Regions from separate parts of the Pseudarthrobacter raffinosi genome, predicted to be linked through region 2. Evidence: predicted binding sites of a transcription regulator. Region 2 holds the regulator's gene; each other region holds the start of a gene.

What was found. Region 2 encodes LexA, which represses DNA repair genes until DNA is damaged. Its sites were predicted from a motif close to TCGAACANNTGTTCGA; they were not measured.
Region 1: the regulator LexA is predicted to act here: its motif matches at 8,712-8,727, upstream of NG697_RS14130 (shikimate dehydrogenase).
Region 3: the regulator LexA is predicted to act here: its motif matches at 8,545-8,560, upstream of NG697_RS03365 (DUF6504 family protein).

What each region holds. Positions count from the first base shown of each region.
Region 1 is NZ_JAMXBG010000014.1:39,093-48,991, reverse strand. It holds gene NG697_RS14170 (3-oxoacid CoA-transferase subunit A) at 1-325, opposite strand, end outside; gene NG697_RS14165 (thiolase family protein) at 329-1,543, opposite strand; gene pcaC (4-carboxymuconolactone decarboxylase) at 1,649-2,128, opposite strand; gene NG697_RS14155 (alpha/beta fold hydrolase) at 2,125-2,943, opposite strand; gene NG697_RS14150 (lyase family protein) at 2,936-4,396, opposite strand; gene pcaG (protocatechuate 3,4-dioxygenase subunit alpha) at 4,411-4,974, opposite strand; gene pcaH (protocatechuate 3,4-dioxygenase subunit beta) at 4,976-5,758, opposite strand; gene NG697_RS14135 (bifunctional sugar phosphate isomerase/epimerase/4-hydroxyphenylpyruvate dioxygenase family protein) at 5,807-7,729, opposite strand; gene NG697_RS14130 (shikimate dehydrogenase) at 7,729-8,610, opposite strand; gene NG697_RS14125 (IclR family transcriptional regulator) at 8,750-9,565, opposite strand; gene NG697_RS14120 (MFS transporter) at 9,798-9,899, shown strand, end outside.
Region 2 is NZ_JAMXBG010000003.1:41,749-51,647, forward strand. It holds gene priA (bifunctional 1-(5-phosphoribosyl)-5-((5-phosphoribosylamino)methylideneamino)imidazole-4-carboxamide isomerase/phosphoribosylanthranilate isomerase PriA) at 1-723, opposite strand, end outside; gene NG697_RS03790 (CG2302 family histidine operon protein) at 781-939, opposite strand; gene hisH (imidazole glycerol phosphate synthase subunit HisH) at 940-1,671, opposite strand; gene hisB (imidazoleglycerol-phosphate dehydratase HisB) at 1,668-2,294, opposite strand; gene NG697_RS03805 (histidinol-phosphate transaminase) at 2,376-3,494, opposite strand; gene NG697_RS03810 (LysM peptidoglycan-binding domain-containing protein) at 3,573-4,013, opposite strand; gene lexA (transcriptional repressor LexA) at 4,363-5,109, shown strand; gene NG697_RS03820 (ATP-dependent DNA helicase) at 5,123-7,180, opposite strand; gene hflX (GTPase HflX) at 7,173-8,738, opposite strand; gene NG697_RS03830 (class I SAM-dependent methyltransferase) at 9,179-9,793, shown strand; gene dapF (diaminopimelate epimerase) at 9,774-9,899, opposite strand, start outside.
Region 3 is NZ_JAMXBG010000002.1:315,987-325,885, forward strand. It holds gene NG697_RS03305 (thioesterase family protein) at 1-483, shown strand, start outside; gene NG697_RS03310 (SulP family inorganic anion transporter) at 532-2,226, opposite strand; gene NG697_RS03315 (endonuclease/exonuclease/phosphatase family protein) at 2,249-2,953, opposite strand; gene NG697_RS03320 (DUF2177 family protein) at 3,047-3,436, opposite strand; gene NG697_RS03325 (lipoate--protein ligase family protein) at 3,429-4,220, shown strand; gene NG697_RS03330 (MBL fold metallo-hydrolase) at 4,271-4,912, opposite strand; gene NG697_RS03335 (S-(hydroxymethyl)mycothiol dehydrogenase) at 4,909-5,994, opposite strand; gene NG697_RS03340 (mycoredoxin) at 6,078-6,335, opposite strand; gene NG697_RS03345 (SOS response-associated peptidase) at 6,483-7,214, shown strand; gene NG697_RS03350 (VOC family protein) at 7,239-7,661, opposite strand; gene NG697_RS03355 (chorismate mutase) at 7,681-8,001, shown strand; gene NG697_RS03360 (hypothetical protein) at 8,075-8,464, opposite strand; gene NG697_RS03365 (DUF6504 family protein) at 8,619-8,954, shown strand; gene NG697_RS03370 (DNA polymerase III subunit alpha) at 8,951-9,899, shown strand, end outside.

The DNA of each region.
Region 1 (9,899 bases), on a different contig from region 2:
TCCGCTCGGCCAGATTGCCTTGCGGCACCAGTTCCAGCTCGATCTCGCCAGCGTGGAACTTGGCGTCGAAGTGCCACGAATCGGACTGCCGCGGGAAGGAGCAGATCATCTTCTTCACCCTGCCTTCCTTGATCAGCAGTGCGAGGCCCTGATCGCCCTGGCCGGCGTTGTTGTTCACCACGGTCAGGTCCTTGGCGCCGCAGTCCATCAGCGCGTCGATCAGTTCGAACGGCTGGCCGGCGTTGCCGAACCCGCCGATCATCACAGTGGAGCCGTCCTTGATGCCGGCAACGGCGTCGGCCACGGTATCTACAAAAGTCAGCATCTCTTAGCCCTTCACTGGTTTTGCCGGCGGGGCGGCAGTGACGTTTTCGAGGACGACGGCGAGGCCCTGGCCCACGCCGATGCAGATCGCGGCGACGCCCCAGCGCTCACCGGAGGCCTGCAGGGACCGGGCGAGGGTGCCCAGGATCCGGGTGCCGGACGCGCCAAGGGGGTGGCCCATGGCGAGTGCGCCGCCGTGCCGGTTCACGATTCCCGGGTCGATGCCCCAGGCGTTGATGCAGGCCAGGGACTGCGCGGCGAATGCTTCGTTAAGTTCGACGGCGCCTACCTGGTCCCAGCCGATGCCCGCCTTCGCGAGGGCCTTGTTCGCGGCCTCCACCGGGGCGTAACCGAAGAACTGGGGGTCGTTGCCGTGCGCGCCGCGGCCGGCGATGCGGGCCAGCGGTTCGAGCCCGAGCAGCCCGGCGGCGTTCTCGGAGCCGATCCAGGCCGCGGAGGCGCCGTCGGACAGCGGGGAAGCGTTCCCGGCGGTGACGGTGCCGTTCTCGGTGCGGAACACGGTCTTCAGCCCGGCCAGCTTCTCTGCCGAGGACCCGGCGCGGATGCCCTCGTCCCGGACCAGGTCGGTGCCGGGGACCGGTGCGACGAGGTTGTCGTAGAAGCCCTCGTCCCAGGCGGCGGCGGAGAGGTTGTGCGAGTTCGCCGCGAACTCGTCCTGGGCCTCGCGGGTGACGCCGTATTTCTCGCGGAGCCGCTCGGTGGCCTCGCCGAGGGAGATGGTCCACTCCTTGGGCATGGCCTTGTTCACCAGCCGCCAGCCCAGCGTGGTGGACGCCAGGGTCATGTCCCCGGCCGGGTAGGGCTTCTCCGTCTTAGGCAGGACCCAGGGGGCGCGGGACATCGACTCGGCGCCGCCCACGAGCATCAACTCGGCGTCGCCGGCGTTGATCTGGCGCGAGGCGATGATCGCCGCGTCCAGGGAGGAACCGCAGAGCCGGTTCACGGACGTGCCCGGGATCGAGACCGGCAAGCCGGCCAGCAGCGTGCCCATCCGGGCGATATTCCGGTTCTCCTCGCCCGCGCCGTTGGCGTTGCCAAACACGACCTCGTCAATCCGCTCGGGATCCAGCCCGGGGGCCCGCTTCACGGATTCGGTGATGACGTGGGCGGCAAGGTCATCCGGGCGGACGGCGGCAAGGCCGGAGCCGAACTTGCCGAACGGGGTGCGCACGGCGTCGTACACAAAAGCCTGATTCATAACTGGTCCTCAAAATTCTGTGGTGTTCCCAACTAGGTAGCACTAACTGTCGTTTTGAGGGCTCATAACGACAGTTAGTGCTACCTAGTTGGGTGGGTGGGTGGGCTAGTGGGGTGGGGTGGGCGCGTTATCCGGGGTGGTGGGTGGGGTGGCGGCGTCCAGTTCTTGGAATACCTGCTGGGCGGTCTTGAAGGCTGTGTTGGCGGAGGGAACTCCGCAGTAGATGGCGGTCTGCAGCAGGATTTCCTTGATCTCGTCCCGGCTCAGGCCGTTGGTGATGGCCGCGCGGATGTGCATGGCCAGCTCTTCCCAGTGCCCGTGCGCCACCATCGCGGTGATGGTCACGGCCGAGCGCATCTGCCGCGAGATGCCCGGCCGGGTCCAGATGCCACCCCACGCGATCCGCGTGATCATGTCCTGGAAGTCGTCGGTGAATTCGTCCTTGTTGGCGTTGGCCCGGTCCACGTGCGCGGCGCCCAACACTTCGCGGCGGACCACCATGCCGCCGTCGTAAATCTGCTGGCTGGTGGCGTCCGGCTGGACGACGCCGTGCCGTTCATCGCCCGGAAGTTCCGCGCCGCTCATTTGGCTGCTCCACGGGATTCGCTCCAGGTGATGAGGCTCCGCAGCAGGTCAGCAACGTGGGCGGGCGCCTCGGCCGGGGCCAGGTGGGCCACTCCCCCGAGCGTCACGGCGTTGGCAGTGCCGCCCCCGGCGGTAATGCCGGCAACAATTTCTTCCGCGAACGACGGCGGCACAACAGTGTCTGCCGCACCCGCCACTGCCTGGGTGGGGACGGTGATGCTGCCGAGTTCGGCACGGACGTCAAAGCCGGCAAGGGCTTCGCAGCAGAAAGCGTAGCTGAAGCGGTCGGTGTCGCGGAGGGCATGCAGGAGCCGGCTGCTCCGCTCGGGCTCACGGTCCATAAAGCCCGGCGCGAACCAGCGCTGCGCGGAGCCCTGGATCATCACGGGAGTGCCCTGGCTGCGCACGGTTTCGGCACGTTCCAGCCACGCCTCGGGGGTGCCGATCTTGGCCCCGGCGCACTGGATGGACAGGCTCTTGAGGCGTTCGCCGTGCTTGATGCCCAGCTGCAGGCCGGTGGCACCGCCGAGCGAAACCCCGGCGTAGTGGAAGACTTCGCCCGGGGCGATCGAGTCCACCAGGTCCACCACTGAATCCGCCAGGCCCGCGACGTCGAAGGTCTCGGTTGCGGCGGGTGAGACGCCGTGCCCGGGCAGGTCCCAGGCCACCACGTCGTAGTCGTTGCTGAGCAGGGTGGCCGCGTCGGACCACAGGACGGAGGACGTACCCAGTGATGGTCCAACCACCAGCAGGGGACGATCGCCAAAAGCCCGTTCGGGCGACAGCAGAACTGCCTTCAGGGTCGGTTTAGCCACGGTTGGCTCCGTTCTGGGTAGGTTTGGAAAAGTCGGGGTACGCGGCCAGGATGCGGCGCGATATTTCGGCTGCCTGGCCCAGGTAGCTGGCCGGGTCCAGGAGTTCGTCGAGCCGCAGATCGGTGAGCACGCCCGCCGGGATAGCCTCGCGGAGCAGCCGGCGGTAGGTGGCGCCCTGCTCGGCGGCGGGCGCCTGGAGCGCCCGGTCCACCACGGCCTGCAGCTGCTCCTTCCCGCTGCGGCCATCCTGTTCGGCCAGCAGCGGGGCAACTGCGGCGCCCACGCCTTCGGCCAGCAGCAACGGGCCGGCGAGCTCGAGGTTGCGGCGCATGGCGTCGGGGAAAACCTGCAGGCCCTCGGCAAGTTCCCGCAGGTGCCCGGCCGCGCCAAGTGCCAGGCGGAGAAGCTGGCGCAGGGCCGGCCATTCCGTATGCCAGGCGGCGTCGGGGCGTTCGTCGTTGAAGTTGGCGGCGGCCAGGTGCAGCTGGGCCACCAGCTGCGGCGCCTGGAGTGCGGCGCTGCGGATGAAAACCGACAACACGGGGTTCTGCTTCTGCGGCATGGCCGAGGAGACGCCGCGTCCGGCGGCGCGCGGTTCGCCGAGCTCGGCCACCTCGGGCCGGCTCAGAAACAGAACGTCGGTGGCGATCTTGCCGGCGGCATCCAGCGCCGAGGCCAGGGCATGTCCGAGGGACGTGACGGCCAGACGGTTGGTGTGCCAGGGCGCGGGCGCCGCGGCCAGGCCCAGTTGCCGGGCCAGTGAGTCGGCCAGATCAAAGGGGCTGGTGGCCGAGTCGGAAGTGAGCACGGTTCCGGCGGCCAATGTTCCGGCCGCCCCGCCGAACTGCACCGGGAACTGCACGGTGCCCAGCTGCCGGCCCGCGGCGGCCAGCCCATGGAACCACTGCGCCGCCCGCAGCCCGAACGTATACGGAAGCGAGTGCTGGGTCAGGCTCCTGCCCACGCCCAGCGTGTCCGCATGCTGTTCCGCCAAGGAGGCGAGCGCCGCCGTCGTGCATTTCAGGTCCGCAAGCACCGCCTCAACGGTGTTGCGCGCGAGCAGCATCAGAGCCGTGTCCAGGACGTCCTGGCTGGTCAGCGACGCGTGGACCGCCTTTACTGCGCCGATGCGGGCACCGTCCAACGCCGAGACATGCGTCCGCAGATCTGCCAGCAGCGGGATGACGGGGTTGCCGCCGCCCTGGGCCCGGAGCGCGATGTCTGCTGCGTCGTACCGCCCCGCCTCGGCGGCGGAGGCCACGACGGCGGCGGAACCGGCAGGTGCCAGGCCCGCCTTCTCCAGCACGGCGGCCCAGCCGGACTCGACGGCGAGGATCGCCGCCAGCACCGCGCGGTCACCGGTCAGCGCCGTCACCAGGGGCGACGCCGAGACAGGACTGAGCAGGCCGACGTCGCCGTCCGCAGCGGTTCCGAAGTGGCCGGTACCTTCCATGCCGGCGGCGTCCGTCACTGGAAGTCCAGGAAGACTGTTTCGCCCTCGCCCTGCAGGCGGATGTCCCAGGTGAGTCCGCCGTCGGGATCGCGGCGGGCCATGAGGGTCTTGCGGCGGTCCGGGTCCAGGGAGCTGAGCAGCGGGTCCTTGGCGAGGGCTTCCTCGTTTTCCGGCAGGTACATGCGGGTGAAAAGCCGGTTCATCAGGCCGCGGGCAAATACGGCCACGGAGATGAAGGGTGCGGCACCGGGTCCGGTGGGGCCGGGGTTCACGGTGGTGAAGGTGTACACGCCGGAGTGGCCCACGGACGCGCGGCCCCAGCCGGTGAAGGTGTAGCCGTCGCGGACCAGGGAGCCGGTCTGCTGCACGATCCTGCCGTCGGCGTCGGGCTGCCAGATCTCCAGGATGGCGTCCGGGATGGTCTCCCCGGCGCCGTCGTAAACGGTGCCCTGGAGGCGGAGGGAACCGGGCGAGCCGGGAGCCAGGAGTTCGTTGTCCTTCTCGAACGGCAGGGCGTAACCGTAGAACGGGCCGACGGTCTGGCCGGGGGTGGGAACAAGATTGGTGGTTGTGCTCATGTTATTCCTCGTCTCCTGCTGCGCCGAGCGCCTCGTTTTCGGTCCAGGTCCGCTTGGAACCGGTGAGGACGATGTCCCAGTTGTAGCCCAGCGCCCACTCCGGCTCGGTCAGGTTGTGGTCGTAGCTGGCCACCAGCCGGTCGCGGGCGTCCTGGTCCACGATGGACTGGTAGATGGGGTCCAGCGGGAAGAGCTGGTCCCCGGGGAAGTACATCTGCGTGACGATCCGCTGCGTGAACTCCGTGCCGAACATGGAGAAGTGGATGTGGGCCGGCCGCCAGGCGTTGACGTGGTTCTTCCACGGGTAGGCGCCGGGCTTGATGGTGGTGAACCGGTACGAGCCGTCCGGGCCGGTGATGCAGCGGCCCACTCCGGTGAAGTTGGGGTCCAGCGGCGCCGGGTGCTGGTCGCGTTTGTGGATGTAGCGGCCGGACGCGTTGGCCTGCCAGATTTCCACGAGCTGCCCGGCCACGGGGCGGCCGTCGCCGTCCAGGACCTTGCCGGCCACGATGATCCGCTCGCCCTGGGGTTCGCCGTTGTGCTGGATGGTCAGGTCCGATTCCAGGGCGTGCACGTCCTGGTGGCCGAACGCCGGCGAGTACAGCTCAATGGTTTCCGGGTCCGCGTGGTGCAGGCTTTTGGTGGGGTGCCGCAGGATGCTGCTGCGGTATGGCGCGTAGTCCAGCCGGGGCTGGGTCTCGGCCGAGACGCCGTCCTTGAGCGCCCGCGCGTAGGCATCGCCCATGGCGTTTATCTCTGCACTGAGATCCTGCTGTGTCTCCACTGCGGCCTCCTCTTCTCTGGTTGTTGCTTCTGAGTGGTGGTGCTGTCTTTACCGGTGCTGCAGGTGGTCGTACTGGACTGCGTGGCGCACGGGGGCGTTGGGGGCGCCGTAGCCGTCGTAGGCCGCGCGGCGTTCCACCATTTCGAAGAACACACTGCCCACGGTGGCCGTGTAGAAGTGGAGGAATTCGCCATCCGCGTCCCGGTCGTACAGCAGGTTCAGTTCCTGCAGCGTGGCCAGGAAGTCCGGTACCAGCCCGAAGCGTGCGTCCAGGTCCTCGTAATAGTTGGCCGGGATCTGCAGGAACTCCAGCCCGCGGGCCTTGCAGTCCCTGGCGGTGGCCACCAGGTCATCCACGGCGAAGGCGATGTGTTCCTGGTAGGTCCTGCGCTGCTGGTTCAGCGGCGCCAGGTTCAGCACCAGCCGCACGGCGCGGTCCCCGGTGGCCATGATCTGCGAGCGGACCAGGCCGGTGGGGCTGGGCACCTCCGCGAACGGCTGCGGCTCCAGGGCCAGGGCGCTTGTGTAGAAGAGGACGGCCTCGTCGAAATGCTGCCACGGCTGCGCCAGGTTGACGTGGTCGATCACGGCGGAGGGTCCGGCGGCTGGCTTTTCGAGCCCCTCCCCGAATTCGCTGGTCCAGGCCGCGGTGCCGTCGGACGTGCCCTGGCACAGGAAGATCTCCGTGGAATCCGGGGCGGCGAAGCCCTGGAACACTTCCTCGTTGGCCTGGCTCTTGCGCGGGACCGCGGGGGCCTTCAGCTGCTGGGCGCGGGCAGCGGCAATCACAGGGGAGGCGACGTCAAAGCCAAGGGCACCAATGGCAGGAGCGGTGGCGGGCGACGCATCCCCCGCTGACGTGCCCACCGTTGAGTCGTCCCCGTCTGCTGGTGCGGCCTCGTTGATGATCACCCGGGCGTGGCCCAGGCTCCAGAGCTGCACGTCCTTGGTGCGGTGCCGACCGTTGAACTCGAAGCCCAGCTGGCCCAGGACGGTTTCCAGTCCTTTGGTGTCCGCGGCCCTGACTTCGGCGAAGTTGTAGCCTGCCGGTTCGGCTACCTGCGGGAGCGTGGCGAGTTCCATTGGATAACGACGGCGGCCGGGGGCACGGGTGCCAGCGGCACCCGTGCCCGTCTCGCCGTCAGAAGCAGCATCCAGCCACTTGGCGCTCTGCTCCTCCAGCCAGATGAGCGAGCGCATGGCGTCGACGGCGGTGCGCTCCACGTCCGACTGGCGGAAGACGTCGTTGAAGATTTCCAGCGACACCGGGCCGCTGTACCCCGCCCGGACCACGTGGCCCATGAACTTGGCGAGCTCGAACTGGCCCTCGCCCGGGAACACCCGGTAGTGCCGGCTCCAGGAGAGGACGTCCATGGAGAGCTTGGGGGCGTCTGCCACCTGGACGAAGAAGATCTTGTCCGGGTTGAAGGCCTCGATGGGGGCGGTATCCCAGTTGCGGGAAAGGATGTGGAAGGAATCCAGGCAGGTGCCCAGGTTGGGGTGGTCCACGGCTTCCACCAGCTTGTGGGCGTGCTCGTAGTCGTTGACGTATTTGCCCCAGGCCAGGGCCTCGTAGGCCGCCTTGACGCCGTGGTCCCCGGCCAGCGCAGCCAGTTGGCCGAGCTGTTCCACCCGGAGGTCGTCGCTGTCGATGCCGGCGGTGGCCACATTCGAGCAGACCAGGACGGTGTCCATGCCCAGCCGCGCCATGAGCTTGAATTTGGCTTCGGCACGCCGGAGGTTGGCGGCCAGGAGGTCTTCGGACACGCTGTCGAAGTCGCGGAACGGCTGGTAAAGATCCAGCGTGAGGCCGAGGTCCGCCGCCATCTTGCGGACGTCCTCGGGCGTGAGCGGCGACGTGACCAGGTCCTGCTCGAAGATTTCGATCCCGTCAAAGCCGGCGATGGCGCAGGCCTGCATCTTTTCCTTCAGGGTGCCGGAGAGGCAGACCGTAGCGATTCCGGTGCGCATCAGGCAGCCACCTCTTCCTTGGCCACAAGCTCCAGGAAGTGGCCGCGCATACGGTCAGCGTCGGCTTCCTGCCCGGTGAAAATCCGGAAAGAGTCCGCCGCCTGGCCCACGGCCATGCGGCCGCCGTCCAGGACCTCGCAGCCTTTGGCGCGGGCGCCGCGGACCAGTTCGGTGTCGATCGGGCGGTAGACGATGTCCGCCACCCAGTGCCGTGTTTCCAGCAGGTCCAGGTCCAGCGGGACGCCCGGGTGGGCGGCCATGCCCACGGGCGTGCAGTGCACCAGACCGTCGGCCAAGTGCATCAGCTGCGGCAGCTCCGCCGTCGTACGCGCTGTGACGGTGCGGCCCGGGAAGAAGCCGGCCAGCTCGGCGGCGCGTGCCGCGCAGCGGGCGGGGTCCACATCCACCAGGTCCAGCGCCTTCACGCCGGCCGTGAGCAGGGCATAGGCGACGGCGGACCCAGCACCTCCCGCGCCAAGCTGGACCACGCGGTCCAGCCGCGCGCCCGGAAGGCCGGAGGCAAGCGCGGCGGCGAAGCCGGAGAAGTCGGTGTTGTGGCCGATGAAACGGCCGTCCTCGATGACGACTGTGTTGACGGCCCCGAGCCTGAGTGCATCCGGCGAAACCTCGTCCAGGTGCGCCAGCACAAGCTGCTTGCACGGATGGGTGATGTTCAGGCCGTTGAAGCCCAGGCTGCGGGCACTCTTGAGCAGATCCCCCACGGCATCGCCGGAAAGCCCGAGCTCCAGCAGGTCAATGGGGCGGTAGAGGTAGCGCAGGCCCTGCACATCGCCTTCGCGTTCGTGCATGGCGGGAGTGAGTGACGGCATCACGCCATCGCCGACCAGTCCCACGAGGTAGGACTCAGTTCGATTGCTCATCCGGGCAGCTCCTTTTGATACGGCACCCGGCGGGCAGCGGCGCTCGAGGCGTCTGCGGCGGGTCGGGTGATAGGGATTACAGTACAACACTTGTTCACTTCTCGCACGATTGTTCTAGATGCGAACATTTTGGAGTTATTTACCGTTGCGGCAAGCGCGCTGCCAGCTCCGCCGCGGCATCCTGCAGCAGGGGCACATGGGCCAGCAGGGCTTCCATGCTGAGGCGGAACACGGGAACGGCGGTGGCAAGGGAGGCGAAGGCGTGGCCCTGAGAATTGAGCAGCGGCACGGCCACGGCGCGCATGCCGTTCTCGTTCTCCTCATCCATCACGGCATACCCCTGGCGGCGAACCAGTTCCATTTCGGCGCGGAAGGCACCCCGGTCCGTGATGGTGTGTTCGGTGAGCGCTTCCAACTGGAGCTCCTCGATCAGGGCTTCCCGCTCCGCGTCCTCGGCAAACGCCACGAGGGCCTTGCCCACGGCGGTTGCATGCAGGGCGCCAAGGTGGCCGGGGTCGCTGGTGACGCGAAACGCCTGGGGGCCGTCAACCTTGTTAACGGTGAGGTGATGATGGCCGTCGCGGACGCTGAGGATGGTGGCCTCCCCCGTCTGCTCGGTGACGCGACGCAGGACCGGCAGGGCCGTGCCGGCAAATCCGTGATGATTGGAGACCCGCTGCCCCAGCTGGAAGATGCGGAGGCCCAGGTGGTAGCGGCGGCCGTCCGGCTCATAGTCCACAAAGCCGTCGCGCGTCAGGGAACCCAGGAGGCGGTAGGTGGTGCTGAACGGAAGTTCGGCCCGGCGCGAGATCTCCGCGGCGCTGGCACCGCGGGGTTCGTCGCCCAGGAGGACCAGCAGGCCCAGGGCCTTGCCCACCATGTCGGTACGGTCACCCTTGGGCGGCTGTGACTCGGCGGCAACGTCATCGACTGCTGTGGTTTGATTCACACTCATACGTCGATGTTGCCACATCGTGGGAACTATTTCTAGATGGTGATTATTTTCTTGACAAGTGACTGCGCTCACAGCCATCATTGCTGTATCGCACAAGTAGCTCCCACCATGTGGCTACTGGTCCGGGTCTTTCAACGGACACCAGCCGCACCGCGCTCCGCCATCACTCAGGCAGGTGCGGCTGCGCCCTCCAGATCCATCCGCGACAACGTCGTCACATCAAAGGAACTCCATGAGCCAGACACTTCCGTCCGCCGGGCCGGGCACCGTTGCCCCGGCCGGGACGCCAAAGAAAGCAGCCCTCGCCAGCTTCCTGGGCAGCGCCGTCGAATAC
Region 2 (9,899 bases):
GGCTTCGGGGAGCGTGAAGGCACCGGCGTACAGCGCCTTGCCCACGATCGCGCCTTCCACGCCCAGCGGCACCAGGGAGCGCAGCACTTTCAAGTCGTCCAGGCTGGAGATGCCGCCGGAGGCGACCACCGGTTTGCCGGTCTTCTCCACCATCTGGCGCAGGAGTTCAACGTTGGGACCCTGCAGTGTGCCGTCTTTCGTAACGTCAGTGACAACGTACCGGGAGCACCCGGCTTCTTCGAGCCGGCCCAGGACCTCCCAGAGGTCGCCGCCTTCTTTGGTCCAGCCGCGGCCTGCCAGCGTGGTTCCGCGGACGTCGAGGCCGACGGCGATCCTGTCGCCAAAGCGGTCGATGGCACTGCGGGTCCACTCGGGGTTTTCCAGCGCCGCTGTGCCGAGGTTGACGCGGGCAACGCCGAGGGCCAGCGCCGCTTCGAGGGATTCGTCGTCCCTGAGTCCGCCGGACAGCTCCACCTTGATGTCAAGCCGGCCCACCAATTCACGGAGCAGCCCGGCGTTCGAGCCCCGGCCGAACGCGGCGTCGAGGTCCACCAGGTGTACCCATTCGGCGCCCTGCTCCTGCCAGTTGAGGGCTGCCTCCAGCGGTGTGCCGTAGTTCGTCTCGCTGCCGGCTTCGCCTTGGACCAGCCGCACGGCCTGTCCGTTTACGACGTCGACGGCGGGCAGCAGTTCAAGAACCGGCAGATCGGTTGCGGTGGTCATCTCAAATCCTTTTGGGTGTTGGGTTGCTCGTGGAAGCGGAACTGGGGGTTGCGTGGGCTAGGTTCCAGGAAGCGTCAGCAGGTACGCGGCCAGCAGCGCCATGCCGGCCAGGACGTAGAAGCCCACCTGGGTCCAGAGCGGTTTGTGCTGCTGCCTGAAGGACAGTGCGCCGCCCACCAATAGGCCGGCCAGGCCCATCAGGACAATCGACCACATCTAGGCGGCGTCCGTGGCAGCTGGCTTGCGAAGGCCGTCCACCCAGTTGCGCAGCAGCCGTGCACCTGCGTCGCCGGATTTTTCCGGGTGGAACTGGGTAGCGCAGAGCGGTCCGTTCTCCACTGCGGCAATAAAGCGCGCGCCATGCTCTGACCAGGTCACCAGGGGCGCAGTCATCCGCGGCTGGATCACGTCGAAGTTCCAGTCCTGGACACCATAGGAGTGAACGAAGTAGAAGCGCTGGTCCGCGACGCCGGCGAAGAGTTTGGATCCTTCCGGAACGTCAACCGTGTTCCAGCCCATGTGTGGCACCACCTCAGCGGGAAGGAGTTCCACCTTGCCCGGCCACTCCCCCATGCCTTCAGCTTCTGTCCCGTGCTCCACCCCGGCCTCGAACAGAACCTGCAGGCCCACGCAGATTGCCAGGACCGGCCTGCCCCCGGCCACGCGCCGGCCGATCAGCCGGATGCCGTCCACGGCCTTGAGCTCGCGCATTACAGTCTCGAACGCGCCGACGCCGGGTACCACCAGGCCGTCGGCATTAAGCACGTCCTCCGGCTTGGAGCTGAGGATGACCTCGGCTCCTGCCCGCTCCAGGGCGCGCACGGCGGACCGGACGTTTCCCGAACCGTAATCCAGGACAGTGACCGTCGGCTTGCCTTCGGGCGACACAGGCTTCTTGCCGGTTGCCGGATCGATGACGGCGCCGTCCCGGAGAATTCGGCCGCTCACAGGGCACCCTTGGTGGAGGGGATTCCCTCCACGCGGGGATCGGGCTCTACCGCAGCACGCAGGGCGCGGGCGAAGGCCTTGAACTGCGCTTCCACAATGTGGTGCGGGTCGCGGCCCGCGATGACGTTCATGTGGAGGCAGATGCCGGCATGAAGCGTGATGGCCTCAAAGACGTGGCGGGTCAATGACCCCGTGAAGTGGCCGCCGATCAAGTGGTACTCCTGCCCGGCAGGCTCTCCGCCGTGCACCAGGTAGGGGCGGCCGGAGACGTCGACGACGGCGTGCGCCAGGGCTTCGTCGAGGGGCACGGTGGCCTCGCCGAACCTGCGGATCCCGGCCTTGTTTCCCAAGGCAGTGCGCAGAACTTCACCGAACGTGATGGCGACGTCCTCCACCGTGTGGTGGACGTCAATGTGGGTGTCGCCGGTGGCTTTGACCGTCATGTCAATGAGCGAGTGCTTGCAGAGCGCCGTCAGCATGTGGTCGTAGAACGGGACAGACGTGTCGATGTCCGAAACGCCTGTGCCGTCGAGGTTAATCTCCACGAGCACTGACGATTCACTGGTGGCACGCTCCATGCGTGCGGTCCGGGGCGCGGCAGCGTTCGATCCGGTGAAGCTCATGGTCATATGTCCTTTAGGCGAAGTCAGTGGTGCGAAAGCGAAGGAGATGTGCCGGCGCGCGGCGGCGCCGATACTTCAAGTTTAGGCGGGCAGCCCGGCCTGGCTGGCCAGGATGCGTTCCAGCGACGTCAGGAAGGCTGTGGTCTCCGTCTCAGTTCCCGCCGTGACACGCAGGTGGCCGGGGATGCCGACGTCGCGGATCAGCACGCCGTCATCCAGCAGCCGCTGCCAGACGTCATGCGGGCTGTCGAGGCCGCCGAAGAAGACATAGTTTGAATCGGAGGCGGCAGGTTTGAGTCCCAGTCGGGTCAGTTCCGAGACGATGCGGTCGCGCTGCTCCTTGATGTCCTCGACGTCGGCCATCAGCGCAGTGCGGTGCTTCAGGGCGGCGAGGGCTGTTGCCTGGGTGATGGCCGAAAGGTGGTACGGCAGCCGGACCAGGCGTAGTGCGTCCGTGACTTCAGGAGCGGCGGCCATGTAGCCCAGGCGGGCGCCCGCGAGGGCGAACGCCTTGCTCATGGTGCGGGACACGATGAGTCGCTCCCGGCCGGGCAGCAACGTAAGGGCGCTGGGCGTTCCGTCGTGGGCGAACTCGTGGTACGCCTCGTCAACGATCACGATGGTCTGGCTGGCCTCGCCGGCCGCGTACACGGCCTCCACCACGTCCAGGCCCAGGCCCGTACCGGTCGGGTTGTTCGGCGAGCAGAGGAAAACGATGTTGGGCTGAAGCTCTTTGACCTGCAACGCGGCCGATTCGGCGCTGAGCCCGTAATCGTCGGCCCGCTGCCCGACGATGTACCCGGTGTCCGTGCCGCTGGCCAGGAGCGGATACATGGAGTACGTGGGCGGGAATCCCAGGGCCGTCCGCCCGGGTCCGCCGAAAGCCTGGAGAATCTGCTGGAGGACCTCGTTGGACCCGTTGGCCGCCCAGATGTTGGTGGCATCAAGACCGTGGCCGAGATATTCGGCCAGCGCTTCCCGGAGTTCGGTGAACTCACGGTCCGGGTAGCGGTTGAGGCCCGCCGCGGCTTCCGTCACGGCCACGCTGATCGCGGCCCGGACGTCCGCCGGGACGCCATGGGTGTTTTCGTTGACGTTCAGCAGGATAGGTACATCCAACTGCGGGGCACCGTACGGGGTCAGTCCGCGGAGGTTGGTCCGGAGGGGAAGTCTGTTCAGACGCTCTAGCTGGTCATTCACCTGAACAGTTTAGGTCCGAAGCAGACGGCCGGAAAATGTGACGGCCTGCGGCGGCACACGCCCGAGCCCGCAGGCTCTTTACCTGGTGGGGACGAAGAGTTGCTGTCCGGGGACAACGCCGCCGGCGGAAAGGTTGTTCAACTGGGCAATATCCGCGATGACATCACGGGGATCACGCTCGGGCGCAACGGTACTGGCGATGGCCCAGAGTGACTGGCCGGCCTGCACCGTGACCGAGACTGTTGGCGTTAGCGACAGGTCGGCGGCAAAATCGGCGGCCTTTGCCGGGGCGTTGAGGAAACCTGCCAGGGAAAGCAGGATTGCGGCAAGAATCACCAGCGGGATGCCGATGAGGACAATCCGGCCCCTGCGGGTCAGGCGCAGCGGCGGCAACGGTTCCCTGCGCTGCCTTGGCGCCGAACCCGACGTCGAAACGGGTGCGGACCACTGCCGCGAGGTGAGGTCCTGCACGGAAATGAACTGCGGACGCGAGTCCTGCGAAGCAGATAAAGCTGACATGAAATGAGCCCTCCTGGACCATACTGTGCTGCCCGGCGCGCCCTCCGCGTCCACTTGCCGGTACCGGCCTGAGCCGTCCATAGATTCGAATATTCGAATCCGCAAGCAACGAGTAGAACACATGTTCGAACTTTGCTTCTTCATTTTTAGCACTTATCAACGAATATTGTCGAGACTCGCTAGAACAAATGTTTGAAAAAGCCCTGTGGCTGGCCTACGTTTGGATGAAAGAACAACCACCTCTGTAGTTCATCAGCAGGGTCTGACAATCAACTCCGACACCAGCCCCGGGGCGTTCCAGGCACCAGCGGCCGGAGCGGAGCCGGGCAACCGAAAGGCATTGGCGAACATGGCAGCACCAGCCGCCGAGGGCAAGGCGACACCGCAGCGCCGCCAACCCCCACGGACTCCCAAGGGGCTCACCGCCCGCCAAAAGAAGATCCTTGAAACCATCCAGCGCTCGGTGAATGACAACGGCTATCCGCCGTCGATGCGTGAAATCGGTGACACCGTGGGCCTGGCGAGTTTGTCGAGCGTGACCCACCAGCTCTCGCAACTGGAGAAGCTGGGATACCTTCGCCGGGACCCCAAGCGTCCGCGCGCCATGGAAGTCCTGATGCCGTTGACGCTTGACGGCGGGTCCCCTAAGGCGAACGGGACAACCAAGCCCTCAGTCCTGCACGGCATCGGCGGGACGGTCACCGAACTTCCCTCTGCCATGGACACCGCGATGGTGCCGTTGGTGGGCCGGATCGCGGCCGGCGGGCCCATCTTTGCTGACCAGGTGGTGGAAGATGTGATGCCCCTGCCCCGGCAGCTCGTGGGCCAGGGTGAGCTCTTTATGCTGCGCGTGGCCGGCGACTCCATGGTGGATGCTGCCATCTGCGACGGCGACTGGGTAGTGGTCCGACGGCAGGCAGACGCCTCCAACGGCGATATTGTCGCGGCCCTGCTGGACGACGAAGCCACCGTCAAGACCTTCCGCCAGCGCGATGGCCACACGTGGCTGTTGCCGCAGAACACCCAGTACGAGCCCATCCTGGGCGATCACGCCACAATCATGGGCAAGGTCGTCTCGGTCCTGCGGTCGCTATAGGACCTGCGCGCAGTCAGGCGCCCTTTCCGGCCAGCCTTTCCAGGGCGGCGAACGCGGTCTTGCGGTCCGTGGTGGGCCAGAACGGCGGCAGAGCGGCGCGGAGGAATCCGGCGTAGCGCTCGGTGGCCAGCCGGGAATCAAGCACCGCCACCACACCTTTATCTCTGGTGGAACGGATCAGCCTTCCCGCGCCCTGGGCCAGGCGGATGGCCGCGTGGGTCGCCGATACCGCCATAAAGCCGTTTCCGCCGGCCTGCGCAACGGCGCGGGACCGTGCGGTCATCAGCGGGTCATCCGGCCGCGGGAACGGGATGCGGTCGATCACCACCAGCCTGCATGATCCACCCGGAACATCAACGCCTTGCCACAGGGACATGGTGCCGAACAGGCAGGTATCGGGCTCGTCCGCGAACTGCTTCACCAGGGCCGTCATGGTGGAGTCGCCCTGGCAGAGAATGCTGAGGCCAAGCCGGGGACGCATCGCTTCAGCGGCCTCCTCGGCGGCTCGGCGCGACGAAAACAGACACAGGGCGCCGCCGCCGGACGCGCGGATCAGCGCCTCAAGTTCATCGAGGGCCTCCGGCGACGCCCCGCGGCCCGGCTTGGGGAGGTGCCCTGCGACGTAGAGGATCCCTTGTTTGGGATAGTCGAAGGGCGATCCGACATCGATCCCGCTCCAGCTGGGCGCGCCCTCCCCCACCAGTCCCAAGCCGCCGGCGGTCGGTTCAAAGGCTGAGCCGATGGCCAGGGTTGCCGAGGTCAGCACAACCGTGTGGCCGGCGAACAGCCCTTCGCGGAGCTTGCCGGCAACGCTAAGCGGCGCGATGTTGACCAGGACCGGCGCAGAGTCGTCGGGCTGCGCATAGCCCTGTTGCGGATCGAAGGAACTTGCGCGGGAAAACCACACAACCTCGCGGTTTTCACGGGCCACGATCAGCCGCTCGCACAGCTCGAGGATCAGCATCAGGCGTGAGCGCGCGAGCTGCCGCCCGCCGTCGGCCGTTTGGCTGCCGTCCCCCTTGGAATCGGACAGCGCGGCGCGGCAGGCCTCACGCAATTGGTCCACACAATCCAGCTGTTCGTCGTTGAGGCCATTCGGGAGCAGCCCGTTGGGCACGCCGGCCAAGGCGAGTTCCAGGTTGGCGGCAGCTGCGTTGAGGGCATCCACAGTGATGGCCGTGTGTTTCCGAGCGCCCGACGCCGCAGCGTGGACCATTGCCACGGAGAGTTGCCCCGATACCGCACCGGTGACCCGGTCCTGCAGTTCGTGGGCCTCGTCCACCACCACAACGTCGTATTCGGGAAGCACTGCCAGGCCTTCAAAGGCGCTGACAGCGAGCATGGCATGGTTGGTGACCACAACGTCGGCCTCGGCGGCGTCGTGGCGAGCCAGTTCGCTGAAGCATTCGGCTGCCATGGGGCATTTTTGGGCCCCCAGGCATTCCATGGACGTCACCGAAACTTGCCGCCAGGCCCGGTCAGTAACGCCGGGCAGGAGTTCGTCACGGTCGCCCGTGGTGGTCTTCTCCGCCCACTCGCGCAGGCGCACCACTTCCTTGCCCAGCTGGGACGAGGGCCCGCCCAATGCGGCGGCGAAATGCGGGACGCTGGTGTCTTCGCCGAGGGAGAACAGCTGGCCCTCGGCGGGTTCCTCGGAGGGGAACCCGCCTTCGAGCTTGTGCTGGCAGACATAGTTGGAGCGACCCTTGACCAGGGCCACCTTGACCGGGCGGTCCAGGGCAGGGGTGATGGTCTTCAGCAGCCGGGGAAGGTCGCGGCCCACAATCTGGGTCTGCAGCGCAAGCGTGGCCGTTGACACCAAGGTGGGTTTGTTGCTCACCAGCGAGTGCGCAATGAGCGGAATGAGGTAGGCCAGCGACTTTCCGGTCCCCGTTCCGGCCTGAACCAAGAGGTGGTCGCCGGTTTCGATGGCCTTGGCCACCTGCCTGGCCATCTCGTGCTGCCCACTGCGGCTTTGACCGCCCATGCCGGCCACGGCGCGGTCGAGCAATTCGATCACGAACTGCTCGCCGGCCGTACCTTTGACTTCCCCTGCCGCAACCTCAGTCATGGTTGATGAAGGGTTCCAGTTCAGCCGCAAGGCCCTCACGCACCATCACCAAAACACGGGTACCGTGCTCGCCGTGATCCAGGCTCAGGATCTCGGCATCGGTCTCGTGCAGTTTGCTGATCAGGTCACCGCGGTCGTAGGGAATAAGGAGCTCCAGCTTCACGCCGGGCCGCGGAATCCCCTCACTGATGGCATGCAGCAGTTCGGGGATCCCCTGGCCTGTGCGTGCCGAGACCACTATGTGGCGCGGCTCGCGCTGCTTGAGGCGCTCCACCACAAAAGGATCCGCGGCATCGGCCTTGTTCAGGACAATGATTTCGGGCACCTTGCGGGCATCCACTTCGCTGAAGACCTTGCGGACAGCGGCAATCTGGCCCTCGGGGTCCGGGTGGGACACGTCCACCACGTGCAGGATCAGATCCGCGTCAGCCACTTCCTCCAACGTGGAGCGGAAGGCCTCCACCAGCTGGGTGGGCAGTGAACGGACAAAACCCACGGTGTCCGCCAGGGTGTAGCCGAGGCCATCGGAGGTCTCTGCCTTTCGCACGGTGGGATCCAGGGTGGCGAAGAGTGCGTTCTCCACCAGCACGCCGGCGTCGGTCAGCCTGTTCAGCAGCGATGACTTCCCGGCGTTGGTGTACCCGGCAATCGCAACCGAAGGCACTGAATTACGACGGCGGTTGGCCCGCTTGGTCTCCCGCGCCGGCTTCATTGCAGCGATCTCGCGCCGCAGCTTGGCCATGCGGGTCCGGATCCGGCGACGGTCCAGTTCGATTTTTGTTTCACCCGGTCCGCGCGAACCCATGCCGGCGCCAGCGCCGCCCACCTGGCCACCGGCCTGGCGGGACATCGATTCACCCCAGCCACGCAGTCGTGGCAGGAGGTATTCGAGCTGCGCCAGTTCCACCTGGGCCTTGCCTTCACGGCTCTTGGCGTGCTGGGCAAAGATGTCCAGGATCAGGGCCGTGCGGTCAATGACTTTGACCTTGACAATGTCCTCGAGGCTACGCCTCTGGGACGGTGCCAGTTCGGCATCCACCACAACGGTGTCAGCCCCGGTGGCCATCACGATTTCCTTGAGCTCGAGGGCCTTTCCGGAACCCAGGAACGTGCCCGGGTCCGGTTTGGCACGGCGCTGCACCATCCCGTCCAGGACTTCCGAGCCTGCTGTTTCGGCGAGGGCGGCGAGCTCACGCAGGGAATTCTCCGCGTCCGCCAAGGTGCCTTCGGACCATAGCCCAGCCAGGACCACACGTTCGAGCCGCAGTTGCCGGTATTCGACCTCGGTGACATCTTCGAGTTCGGTGGACAGCCCGGCCACGCGCTTCAGCGCCCGGCGTTCCTCCCGGTCCTGCTGGTCGCCGTCGTAGCTGGTGTGTTCGTCGTCCAAGCGGGAGATCGCCTGGGCCCTGCCGAACACGCTCTTGTCACCGTCTGCGGCGATGACGTTCCTGGCCGGTACGTCCTTGGCGAGAATCCGGTCGATGACAGCTTGGATCTCCTCGGGACTCATGTCCTGGGCTGCTGGATCTGAACCGGTGTTGGGCTGGCTGGTCATGGTCTCCTTTGAAGTTTCGGCATTTTCAGAATAGTGCCGATCGTTGTTCAGTGGTGAAGTATTCGCGCTGGGCTGACGGCTTGCAGTCATCCGGGCCTCCTGGTCTGCTGCGCGCCGGTCGGGACCGGGCCGCGCAGGGAGTCTTCGCATCCGGGGATGCGTGGAGTGGTGGAAGCGCGGGCAAAACAGCAAGGACCGGCGGCGGCAGATCGCTCGAGTATTGCCCGGCGGCATACCAGATACGGAAGACCTGGCATGTGGCGCACTTGCGGAAGGTTAATACCTGCATCGCTGCGGGGCACGGCTTCGGAACAGGCGGCGTCCGGGAGGGACACCCGGCCGTGCCGGCTACTCGAAGATCAAGAACATGGGTTCAAGATTAGCAGAAGCGGTGCCCGCGGTTTCGCATTGTCCACCCCGGCCAACTAATCTGGCCAGTTATGGAGTCCGCACACTATTTCAGCGCATCGCCCGCCGGGCCGTTCACCCGCAAGCCGCTCACCGTGGAACTGGCCGGCGAGACACGCACGCTGCAGACGTCCGGCGGCATCTTCAGCCCCGACGGCATCGACAAGGGGACGGCGGTGCTCCTGGCCGAGGTCCCGGCCCCGGACCCCACAGGCAACCTCCTTGACATCGGCTGCGGCTGGGGGCCCATTGCCCTGACCCTCGCATTGCGGGCGCCACACGCCAAGGTCTACGCCGTGGACGTCAATGAACGCTGCATCACGCTGACCAACGAGAATGCGTCCCTGCTGGGCCTGGGCAACGTGCTGGCCAGCACTCCGGAGGCGGTGGACCCGGACCTGCGCTTTGACACGATCTGGTCCAATCCGCCCATCCGGATCGGCAAGGATGAACTCCACAGCCTCCTGAAGCTGTGGCTGCCCCGGCTGGCGCCGGGCGGCTCCGCGTGGCTGGTGGTCCAAAAAAACCTGGGCTCGGATTCGCTTCAGCGCTGGCTCGCGACGGAACTGGATGCATCCTTCGCCGTGAGCCGGGAGTCCACGTCCAAGTCCTTCCGCATCCTTCGGGTCAGGAAAGCGTCCCAGTAGCCACAATTACGGCGGGCCCGCTGAGCTCGACGTGCTCGTGCCCGCCCGCCCCGGCGAAGAACTTGACCCCGACCACGCCGCCCGGCACGTTGACCTGCCAGGAGTC
Region 3 (9,899 bases), on a different contig from region 2:
GCCACCGCGTGGCGGATGATCACCAGCGACACGTCCGCGGTTGCCGCCGTCGAGGACACTGCCATCCCGGCACCGGATGAATGCAAACCGTTCGACGGCGCCGCCATCTGGCCAGGCGGCTATATCCGGTCCCTGGAGATGCGCGTGGCCGAGGGCCACCGGCCCGGCGCCGGCATCGTCTGGCTCCGCACGCAGCACCCCCTGACGGATAAAGCCGACAGCGGCGACCTGGCCCGCCTGATGGGCCTCGTTGACACAGCCAACGGGATCGCGGCCAGGGTCCCGCCGGGCAAGGACAGCTATGCGTTCCCCAACCTGGACCTGCAGATCCACATGTACCGCAGGCCCGACGGCGAATGGCTTGGCTTGGACAACGCCGTCTCCTTCGGAACCGACGGGATTGGCCTCACGTCCACCGTCCTGCACGATCTTCAGGGCCCGTTCGGCCGTGCCGAACAGATCCTGACGCTTCGCCGGACCTGACGGCCTTGCCCGTGACTACCGGACCGCTGTGACTACCTGTCCCTGTGACTAGTCGGCGCCGGTAATGCTTTTGTAGCTGTGCACCGCATTGCGCAGGGTGGGGAAGAAATGGTCCGCAGTGAACCGTGCGCTCGCCCCGAACCGGATCAGGCGGTCCTTGATCGGTCCCTTCATTTCTGCGAAGACCAAGCTGATACCGTCCTGCGCCAGTTCATCGTCGAGCAGAACGAGCTCATCCAGCGCTGTCGTATCAAGGCCTGTGATCGGCTCGGCTGCCACAATGACCCACTTCACCGGCCAGGGCGCAGCGTCCACCAGGCCGTGGATGTGCTCGGCGAACACTTCCCCGTTGGCAAAGAACAACGGTGCATCGAAACGGGCAATCACCAGGCCCTCCACCCGCCGGCCTTCGGGATGCCGGTCCAGGTCATGGAAGCCCGGAACGTCCGCCACGCTGGCCAGCTCAGTGCGGTAGGGATCCCAGGCGCGCTGGACAAAGGCCAGAAGGGACAGTCCAATGGCCACGGCAATTCCCGGCAGGACCCCTACAAAGGCGACGCCGAGGAATGTAACCACCAGGAGGAGGGCCTCCAGCCGGCTCATCCTGACGAGGCGCACGAGCGTTCGCACGTCAACCAGCGAAGACGCCGCCACGATCACCACGGCGGCGAGCGTGGCGGTGGGAAGGAAAGCCGTCACCCCCGGTGTGGCGACCATAAAAAGGACTACGAGCAAGGCTGCCACCACACCGCTGAGCTGCGTCTTCGCCCCGGCGTCGAGCACAATCGGGGTGCGGGAGGAACTTCCGCTCACCGGAAAGCCGCCCAGCACCCCGGTTGCCACGTTGGCGATGCCCAAGGCCCCCATTTCCTCATTGCCGTTGACCCTCGCTCCGCGTCGCGCTGCGAGGCTCTTGGACAAAGTGGAGGTGTCCGCAAAAGCAATCAGCGCGATGCCTGCTGCAGGGCCCACGAGCGACAGGACCTCGTCCACGCCAATTCCGCCCAGCGCAGGGGCCGGGAGTCCCTGCGGCAGGGCGCCCACCATGGGCAGCTGTCCGGCCAGGCCCAGTACGGCCACTGCGGCGATGGAGCCGGCCACCGCGAACAGGACGCTGGGCACCTTCCACGGAAGAAAACGGCCGGCGACAATGACGGCCACACTGCCGGCACCCACAGCCAGGGCGATGGGATTGATACCGCCGCTGAGGACGGCGTCCGCCAGGGACGTGAGGCGCTCAAAGAGGCCATCGGCCGAGACATCGATCCCCAGCAGCCGCGGAAGCTGGCTGACGGTGACGGCCAGTGCGATGCCGTTCAGGTACCCGACGCGGATCGGCCGGGACAGCAATCCGGTCACAAACCCCAGCTTGAAGATCCGGCCGGCTATCAGGAAGACGCCGATCAGGATGGCCAGCACTCCGGCCATGGTCACCGCCTTCTCCGGATCCTGCCCGGCCAGCGGAAGGATGGCGGCCGCGATCATGGGGGCCAGCGCCGAGTCCGGCCCCACAATGACAACCCGGGATGGCCCGAACACGGCATAGAAGATCATGGGCACCACGGAGGCGTACAGCCCGTTCACCGCAGGAAGCCCGCTGGCCTCGGCGTACGCCATCCCTGCCGGCACCAGGGCTGCGCTCAAGGCCGCCCCGGCCACCAGGTCCGACTTCAGCCAGGACCGTTTGTAGCCACGCGCAACACCAACGCCCGGTAGCGCCTTGTTGATCCAGTCGTGCCGCACTCGGGCCTCCAAATTGGTGAAATCAGGACGCGGGGGGCTCCTGGAACGGCGTCGAATCCTGGCCATATTCGGCGGTCACCAGAATCGGCAGGTGGTCGGAGGCGCCGCGGGGCAGGGTTTCCACATTCTCGATGTTCAGTCCCAGGGACGTGGCAAAGTCGAAGTGGCCCTTGAATACTTTGTAGCGGGTGTAGGTCCTGCGGTCGCTGAGGGAGAGTTCGTAGCCGGTGTTCTTCATGTGTTCGTTGAGGTTCTTGGTGAAGAAGGGGTAGTTGAAGTCACCCACCATCAGAGTCATAAGGCCGGTGCCCATACCCAGGAGTTCCGCGTGGGCCGCGTGGATCTGGTTGCGCCGCAGCGAGTTGGTGGCGGTCAGCGGAGCGGCGTGGAACGAGGCGATAACCAGTTCGTGATCGGTCTCGTTGTCCCGCACGCGCGTGCCGATGAGGCGCTCATGGGCGGGCGCCAGGACCATGTCGTGCAGGGACTTTTTGAGCGCGAAGGTCTTGGTGCCGTGGGCCGTGAACCGGTCAGGCCGGTAGTAAATGGCCAGCCCAAGGCGGTTGCCCTTGGTGGAGTCGGCGAGCTGCAGCGGACCCAGCGTGTCCGGCAGGTCCGAGGTGTCACACTCCTGGAGGCACAGGGCATCGACGCCGAAGTTCTGGGCAAGATCAACCAGTTCCCCACTGGCCTGGTGCTTGCGGAGGTTGTAGCTAATGACGCGTATCAGTGGATTACCTCTTCTGAGGAGTAGCGGGTGGACCCAGTTCCTGAGTTTAGCCACCCGATGGGGGACGGTGCAGCAATACACCGCTGGATGTCAGGTGGCGCGGAACACCAGCCAGCCGGCGAGGGTGGACAGTCCCGTCAGGGCGGCACCCCACAGGATGTCCACAACAATGAGCTGCACCGGCCACGTCTTGAGCGTGGCGGCATTCGTCAGGTCATACGTCGCGTAGGCAAAGGCGCCCAGGGCGGCCCCATAGCCGACGGCGGTCAGCCAGCTGCCGCCGTCGAGCGCCGGCCGCAGCGCAAAGAAGACAATCCCCGCTATGTACATGACATAGAAAGCCACGGCGTAACCTAAGTGTGGCTTGTCTGCGAGCAGGTCACCGATGTGGCTGCGGTAGAACGGGTTCATGAGCTTGAGCCAGACGGCGTCGATGACCGCGAACGCAGCCGCGACGACAAGGAATTGCAATATGACCATAAGGGAGCTTAGCAATATGCAGGACGCCGAAGCGGGACTCCGGACGCTCACCGTGGTGCGGCAGGATCATTCCCTCGGCGCCGCACGTGACCTGGAATTCGGCCTCGAACTGCTGACCCAGGCGAAGACCGGCAGGATCGGCCCCACGCTGCGGCTGTACCGGCCCGCGCCGACTGTTGCCTTCGGCCAGCGGGATACCCGCCTGCCCGGCTTCGACGCGGCCGCCCGGGCCTGCCGCGAGCACGGATTCGAACCCCTGGTGCGGAAGGCCGGCGGACGCGCCGCCGCCTACCACGAGGGCACGCTGGTGGTGGACCATGTGATGCCCCATGCGGACGCCATTGCCGGTTCCAAGGGCCGGTTCAGCTTCTTTGGTGAGCTCCTGGCGCAGTCCCTGCGGGACGTCGGTGTGCAGGCAGCGGTTGGCGAAATTCCGGGGGAGTACTGCCCCGGGGAGTTCAGCGTTCACGGCACCCACCCGGACGACCCGGCGCACCGGATCAAGCTCGTGGGCACAGCGCAGCGCGTGGTGAGCGGCGGGTGGCTGTTCAGTTCCGTGATCGTGGTGGAAAATTCCGCCCCCATCCGCAGCGTCCTGACGGACAGCTATGCAGCCCTGGGCCTGGATTGGGACCCAGCCACCGCCGGCGCGGCCAACGATCTGGTGCCTGGCCTCATGGTCCAGGATGTTGAGGACGCCGTTATTGCCGCGTACGCGGGCCACGCCTCCCTCCAGCATGCCGACTTCAGCAGCTATGCAGGATTGGATACTCGGGAGGCGTAGCCCGCGCTTGCCGGGCCGGCTGGCCCGGTTTCAGGCCGGCCGGGGCCCCTTTAGTGGCCCCGGGCGATCCATTCGTCCAGGTGCGGGGCTTCGACCCCGATGGTGGTGCTGGCGCCGTGGCCGGTCCGGACCACCGTTTCGGCCGGGAGCGGCAGCAGCCACGTCCGGATCGACTCGATGATGGTGGGGAAGTCGCTGTAGGACCTGCCCGTGGCGCCGGGGCCGCCCTGGAACAGGGTGTCGCCGCTGAAGAGCGAGCCCTCGCCGTCGGGTCCGTCAGCCAGGTGGAAGGACACCGAGCCGGGCGAGTGACCGGGGGTGTGCAGGGCCGTCAGGCTGGCCCCCGCCACTTCAATGACGTCGCCGTGATTGATGGCGACGTCGGGTTCCACATCCGGGTAGACGTTCCGCCACAGCATCCAGTCTTCCCGGTGGAGGTGGATCGGTGCCTGGACGAGGTCCCAGAAGTCAGCTACTGAACGGATGTGGTCGTCGTGGCCGTGGGTCAGCAGGATCGCCTTGAGCTTCCGGCCACCGACGGCCGCGGCTACGGCCTTGGCATCGTGCGCGGGGTCGATCACCACGCATTCCTCCTCGTTGCCCACGATCCAGACGTTGTTGTCCACATCCCAGGTACCGCCGTCGAGCGAAAACGTTCCGGACGTGACGAGACGATCGATCCGGACGCTCACAGTTCCACCACCGAACGCAGCACGGAACCGGAGTGCATCTTCTCGAACGCTTCCTCCACCTGGTCGATGGTGATCCGCTCGGTCACGAATGCATCCAGGTCCAGCTTGCCCTGCTTGTAGAGGCTGATCAGCATGGGAAAGTCCCGGGACGGCAGGCAGTCGCCGTACCAGGAGGACTTCAGCGAGCCGCCGCGGCCGAAGACGTCCAGCAGGGGCAGCTCCAGGGTCATCTCCGGCGTCGGGACGCCCACCAGCACCACGGTGCCGGCGAGGTCGCGGGCGTAGAACGCCTGCTTGTACGTTTCGGGGCGCCCGACGGCGTCAATCACCACGTCAGCGCCGAAGCCGCCGGTGAGTTCCCGGATTTTCTCGACAGGGTCCGTTGCGGAGGAGTCCACGGTGTGGGTGGCGCCGAGGCCCTTGGCACGGTCCAGCTTTTTCGCGTCGATGTCGACGGCGATGATGGTGGTTGCGCCGGCGAGCGCGGCGCCGGCGATGGCGGCCACGCCCACACCGCCGCAGCCGATGACGGCGACCGTATCACCGCGCTTGACGCCCCCGGTGTTGATGGCGGCGCCCAGTCCGGCCATGACGCCGCAGCCGAGCAGGCCGATGGCGGCAGCATCGGCGTCGGGATCGACCTTGGTGCACTGGCCGGCGGCCACGAGGGTCTTTTCGATGAACGCGCCGATGCCCAGGGCGGCGGACAGTTCGGTGCCGTCCTCAAGCGTCATCTTCTGGGTGGCGTTGAGGGTGTTGAAGCAGTACTGTGCCTGGCCGCGGTTGCACGCGCGGCAGTTGCCGCAGACGGCCCGCCAGTTGAGCACCACGCGGTCGCCCGGGGCGACGTCCGTGACGTCGGGGCCCACGGCGCTGACCACTCCGGTGGCCTCGTGGCCCAGGAGGAACGGGAAGTCATCGCTGATGCCGCCCAGTTTGTAGTGCAGGTCGGTGTGGCAGACGCCGCTGGTGATGATGTCCACCAGGGCCTCGCCCGGGCCCGGTTCCGGGACCAGGATGGTCTCCAGAGTGACCGGGGCCCCTTTGGAGCGGGCTACGACACCTTTGACTTTATGGACCACGAAAGGCTCCCTCAATGCAGATAGACAGAACGGGACCAACACGGATGTTGGTCCCGTTCTGTCTACCACACGAGCTGCCGTGGTCAGGCTGCGAGGCGGCTCTTTACCTCGGCAGCGGAGGGGTTGGTGGCGGCGGTGCCGTCCGGGAAGAGCACGGTGGGGACGGTGCGGTTGCCGCCGTTGAGCTTCTCCACGAGGTCGGCTGTGCCCTCCACCTCTTCGATGTTGATTTCCGTGTAGCCGATGCCCTGCGCGTCCAGCTGCTTCTTCAGCCGGTTGCAGTAGCCGCACCAGGTGGTGGAAAACATGGTGATGGTGCCGTTCTCGGGGGTAAAGTCCACGGAGCTCTCCTGAAATCGTTGAGGGGGTTCGTTCCTGTCAACGGTAACCCGCGGCGGGCTATTCCCTGAGCCTGCCCGGCGGATGCGGTGCCGGATGACAGTACATAACGCTGATGGCATGCTGGAGCCATGTGTGGACGCTATGTGATGGCACGGGCCGTGGGTGACTTGCTGGCCGACTTTGATGCCCAGCTGGAAGAGGAAGTGCACCTTCCGCCGTCATGGAACGTGGCGCCGACCGACCACGTGCCGATCGTCCTGGAACGGCTGATCGACGACGGCCCCGTGCGGCAGCTGCATGTGGCCCGCTGGGGCCTGGTGCCGTCCTGGGCGAAGGATCCGGGCATCGGCCCCAAGATGATCAACGCGCGGAGCGAGACTGTGCTGGAGAAGCCGGCCTTCCGCAAGGCCGTGAAGTCACGTCGCTGCGCCGTCCCGGCGGACGGGTACTACGAATGGAAGCAGGGCACCGGCAAAGCCAAACAGCCCTACTACGTCCATCCAGGCAAAGGCAGTGGGCTGGTGTTCGCGGGCCTGTATGAGTGGTGGAAGGATCCGTCCAAGGCCGAGGGTGATCCCGGACGGTGGATGCTCTCCACATCCATCCTGACGGCAGACACCCCGCCGCCCGGTGCCGAGTCCACAATTTTCGGCAAGCTCACCGCCTTGCACGACCGCGTGCCGCTGCCCATGGACCGGGCCACGATGGCGTCGTGGCTTGATCCGCAGATCGATGACGCCGCCTTCCTCGTGGACCTGGTCCGGGCCCACGTGAAGGAAGTCGCGGCCGACTGGCATGTGGATTCGGTAGGCACCGAGGTGGGCAACGTACGCAACAACTCCCCGGAACTGATCCGGCCGGTGGAAGCCTTGTTCTAAACCGGCACTCGGGGCCACATGCCCCTAAACGGTGACCTTGCCGGCGTCGTCCACTGTCCACGTGGGGTTGTAGGCAACTTCCCAGCGGAAGCCGTCCGGATCGGCGAAATAGCCGCTGTACCCGCCCCAGGGCTGGGTGACCGGCGCGGCGACGATAGTTGCCCCGGCCGATGCCGCTTCCGCCATGACCCGGTCCACCGCCTCGGTGCTGGGCAGGTTGTGGCTGAGCGTGATGCAGGGGACCGGGCCGGGGGCACCTACCCCCGCCTCGGCGTGCATCTGCGCGGCGTCCCACAGGGAAAGGATGAGGCCGTGGTTGACCTGGATGAACACCACATCGCCGGGAAACTCGCGGTGGACAGGCCAGCCGAGGCCCTCCGCGTAGAACCGGCGGGAGGCGTCAACACTGCGAACGCCTAGTGAGATGAAGTCGACTCTGGGCTGCATGCTTCGATACTCTCAGTTGATGGCAACAATTCAAGGAAACGATAGGGACGCTTTGGCCGACAAAGAACAGCTCGCTGCGGTTCGGATTGCGGTCGACGAAGTTGACGAGCAGATTGTCACCCTCATTGCGCGGCGTGAACGCCTGATCCGGATCGCCGGAACCCTGAAAGGGGACGACGCTGAAGTCCGCGCCCCCGGCCGGGTGGAACGGGTGATCGAGCATGTCCGGGCCGCCGCGGAAAAGAAGGACATTGACCCGGACATCGTGGAATCAACGTACCGGGCCATGATCTCGGGGTTCATTGAACTCGAAATGAAGGTCCACAAAGAAAGCAGCTGACGACGCGCCGGGTGCTGTCCGGACACAGTTCCGGCAGCACCTGCCGCGGTGTTCCCTAGAGCGTTTCGTCGACTTAGAGCGCTTCGTCGACGGCGACGCCCGACTGGAACTCCCGGCCGTCAGCCTCGCTGAAGGCCGACATGATGTGGCCCTTGCCCAGGCCATGGACGGCCGCGACGGGGAAGTTGCCGGTGATGGTGCTGCCCGAGTGCGTCACGCCGCCAAGATCATAGTTTTCCTCGGCGCTCTGGTCATGGCTGAACGAGTAGAAGGCAATGGCCTCCCCGTTCATGAACTCAATGCCCAAGCGTCTTTGCGATGAGTAATCAGGGCTCGCCGCCACCAGTCCCACTACGTACGCACCTGCCCCCGGTATGTTGCCGTCGATATCAAAGGTTGCCACGAGCTTTTCGTCCTGGGCCTTGATGCTTACGTGCTTGAGGAGTGCGTCATTGGTGCTCATGCCACAATCCTGCCTCCCTGCTGCCCGTCCGTCCACCCCTGTCTAGGTTTTGTCGGAGCGTCGTCGTAGACTCAAGGTATTCGAACATGTATTCGAATACCTTGCTTTTGCATCAGCATTTTGCATCAGCTCCGTTCAGTTCCGGGAGGCGCCCATGGGTATGTTCAGCGAGTCCGTGGACGTTGTCTGCACCCCCGCCGGCCAGCCGCTGAACCTCCAGTGGGCCGGACGGCACTACACGGTGTGCGCCGAGCCCGTCCGGTGGTATGAACGCCGGCAGTGGTGGGCCGAGGAACGCCGTGCGCCGCTCGGCAGCGGGCCGGGGCTGGTGGACCACGAAATCTGGCGCGTCCAAGTGCAGGCGGACCCGCGGGGTGCCGGCCCCCGGGATGCAGGAGAGCCGCTCACCCTGGACCTGAGCCGGCATACCGGCAGCGGCCGCTGGAGGCTCCTGCGGATCCACGACGCCCTCCGGCCACAAACAGCATGAGCTTCTCCCACCTTCACGTTTCCACGGCCTTCAGTGCACACTATGGCGTTGCCTGGCCCGACGAACTGGCCCAGGTTGCCGCCGCGGACGGCGCAACCGCGCTCGCCTGCACGGACAGGGACGGCCTCTACGGCACCATCAAACACCTCAAAGCCTGCATGGAAGCCGGCATCGACCCCATCGTGGGGGTGGACCTTGCGGTTTTCGACGACGACGGCGACCACCGCACCCAGCTCGCCGGCAGGGTGGTGGTGCTCGCCCGCGGCCATAACAACGGGGCGGGCTACCGCGCACTGTGCCGGCTGGTGTCCGATGCCCATGCCCGCACCTCCGGCAAAGCCGGGGGAGCGGTGCCCGTGGCGGTCACCCGCGCCGAACTCGCCTCCCGCACGCTCGACCCCAAAACCCTGAAACCGGTCCTGACGGTCCTGATCGGCCCGGATTCCGACGTTGGACGGGCCATGAGCGGCCGGCGCTACCTCCGTCCGCGCACCCTTTTCAAAAGCTGGCTGGACGCCATGCCCCCAAGAACCCTGGTGGCGGAAGTCGTTTCCCAGCTCACTGCCCCCGGAGCGCCCCTGAGCACCGCCCACGCAGTACGAATGCTCAAACTCGCGGAAGAACACCACGTACCCGCCGTGCTCACCAACGCTGTCCGCTACTGCGCAGAGGACGGCGCCGCCACAGCTGACGTGCTCGACTCCGCCCGGACGCTGAAGTCCCTCCCCGAGCTCGCGGCCGAACCGCTGCTCCAGCCCAACGGGCAGGCCTGGCTCAAATCCTCAGCGCAGATGCTTCAGCTCGGCAAGGAAATCATCCGCGCCGCAGGGTATGGCGCAGCGGACCTCAAACAGCTGATGGCGCAGACCGAGGCGCTCGCCGACTTCTGCCGGATTGACCCGGTGACTGACATGGGCTGGAAGCAGCCGGTGGTCCCCGAGGCAT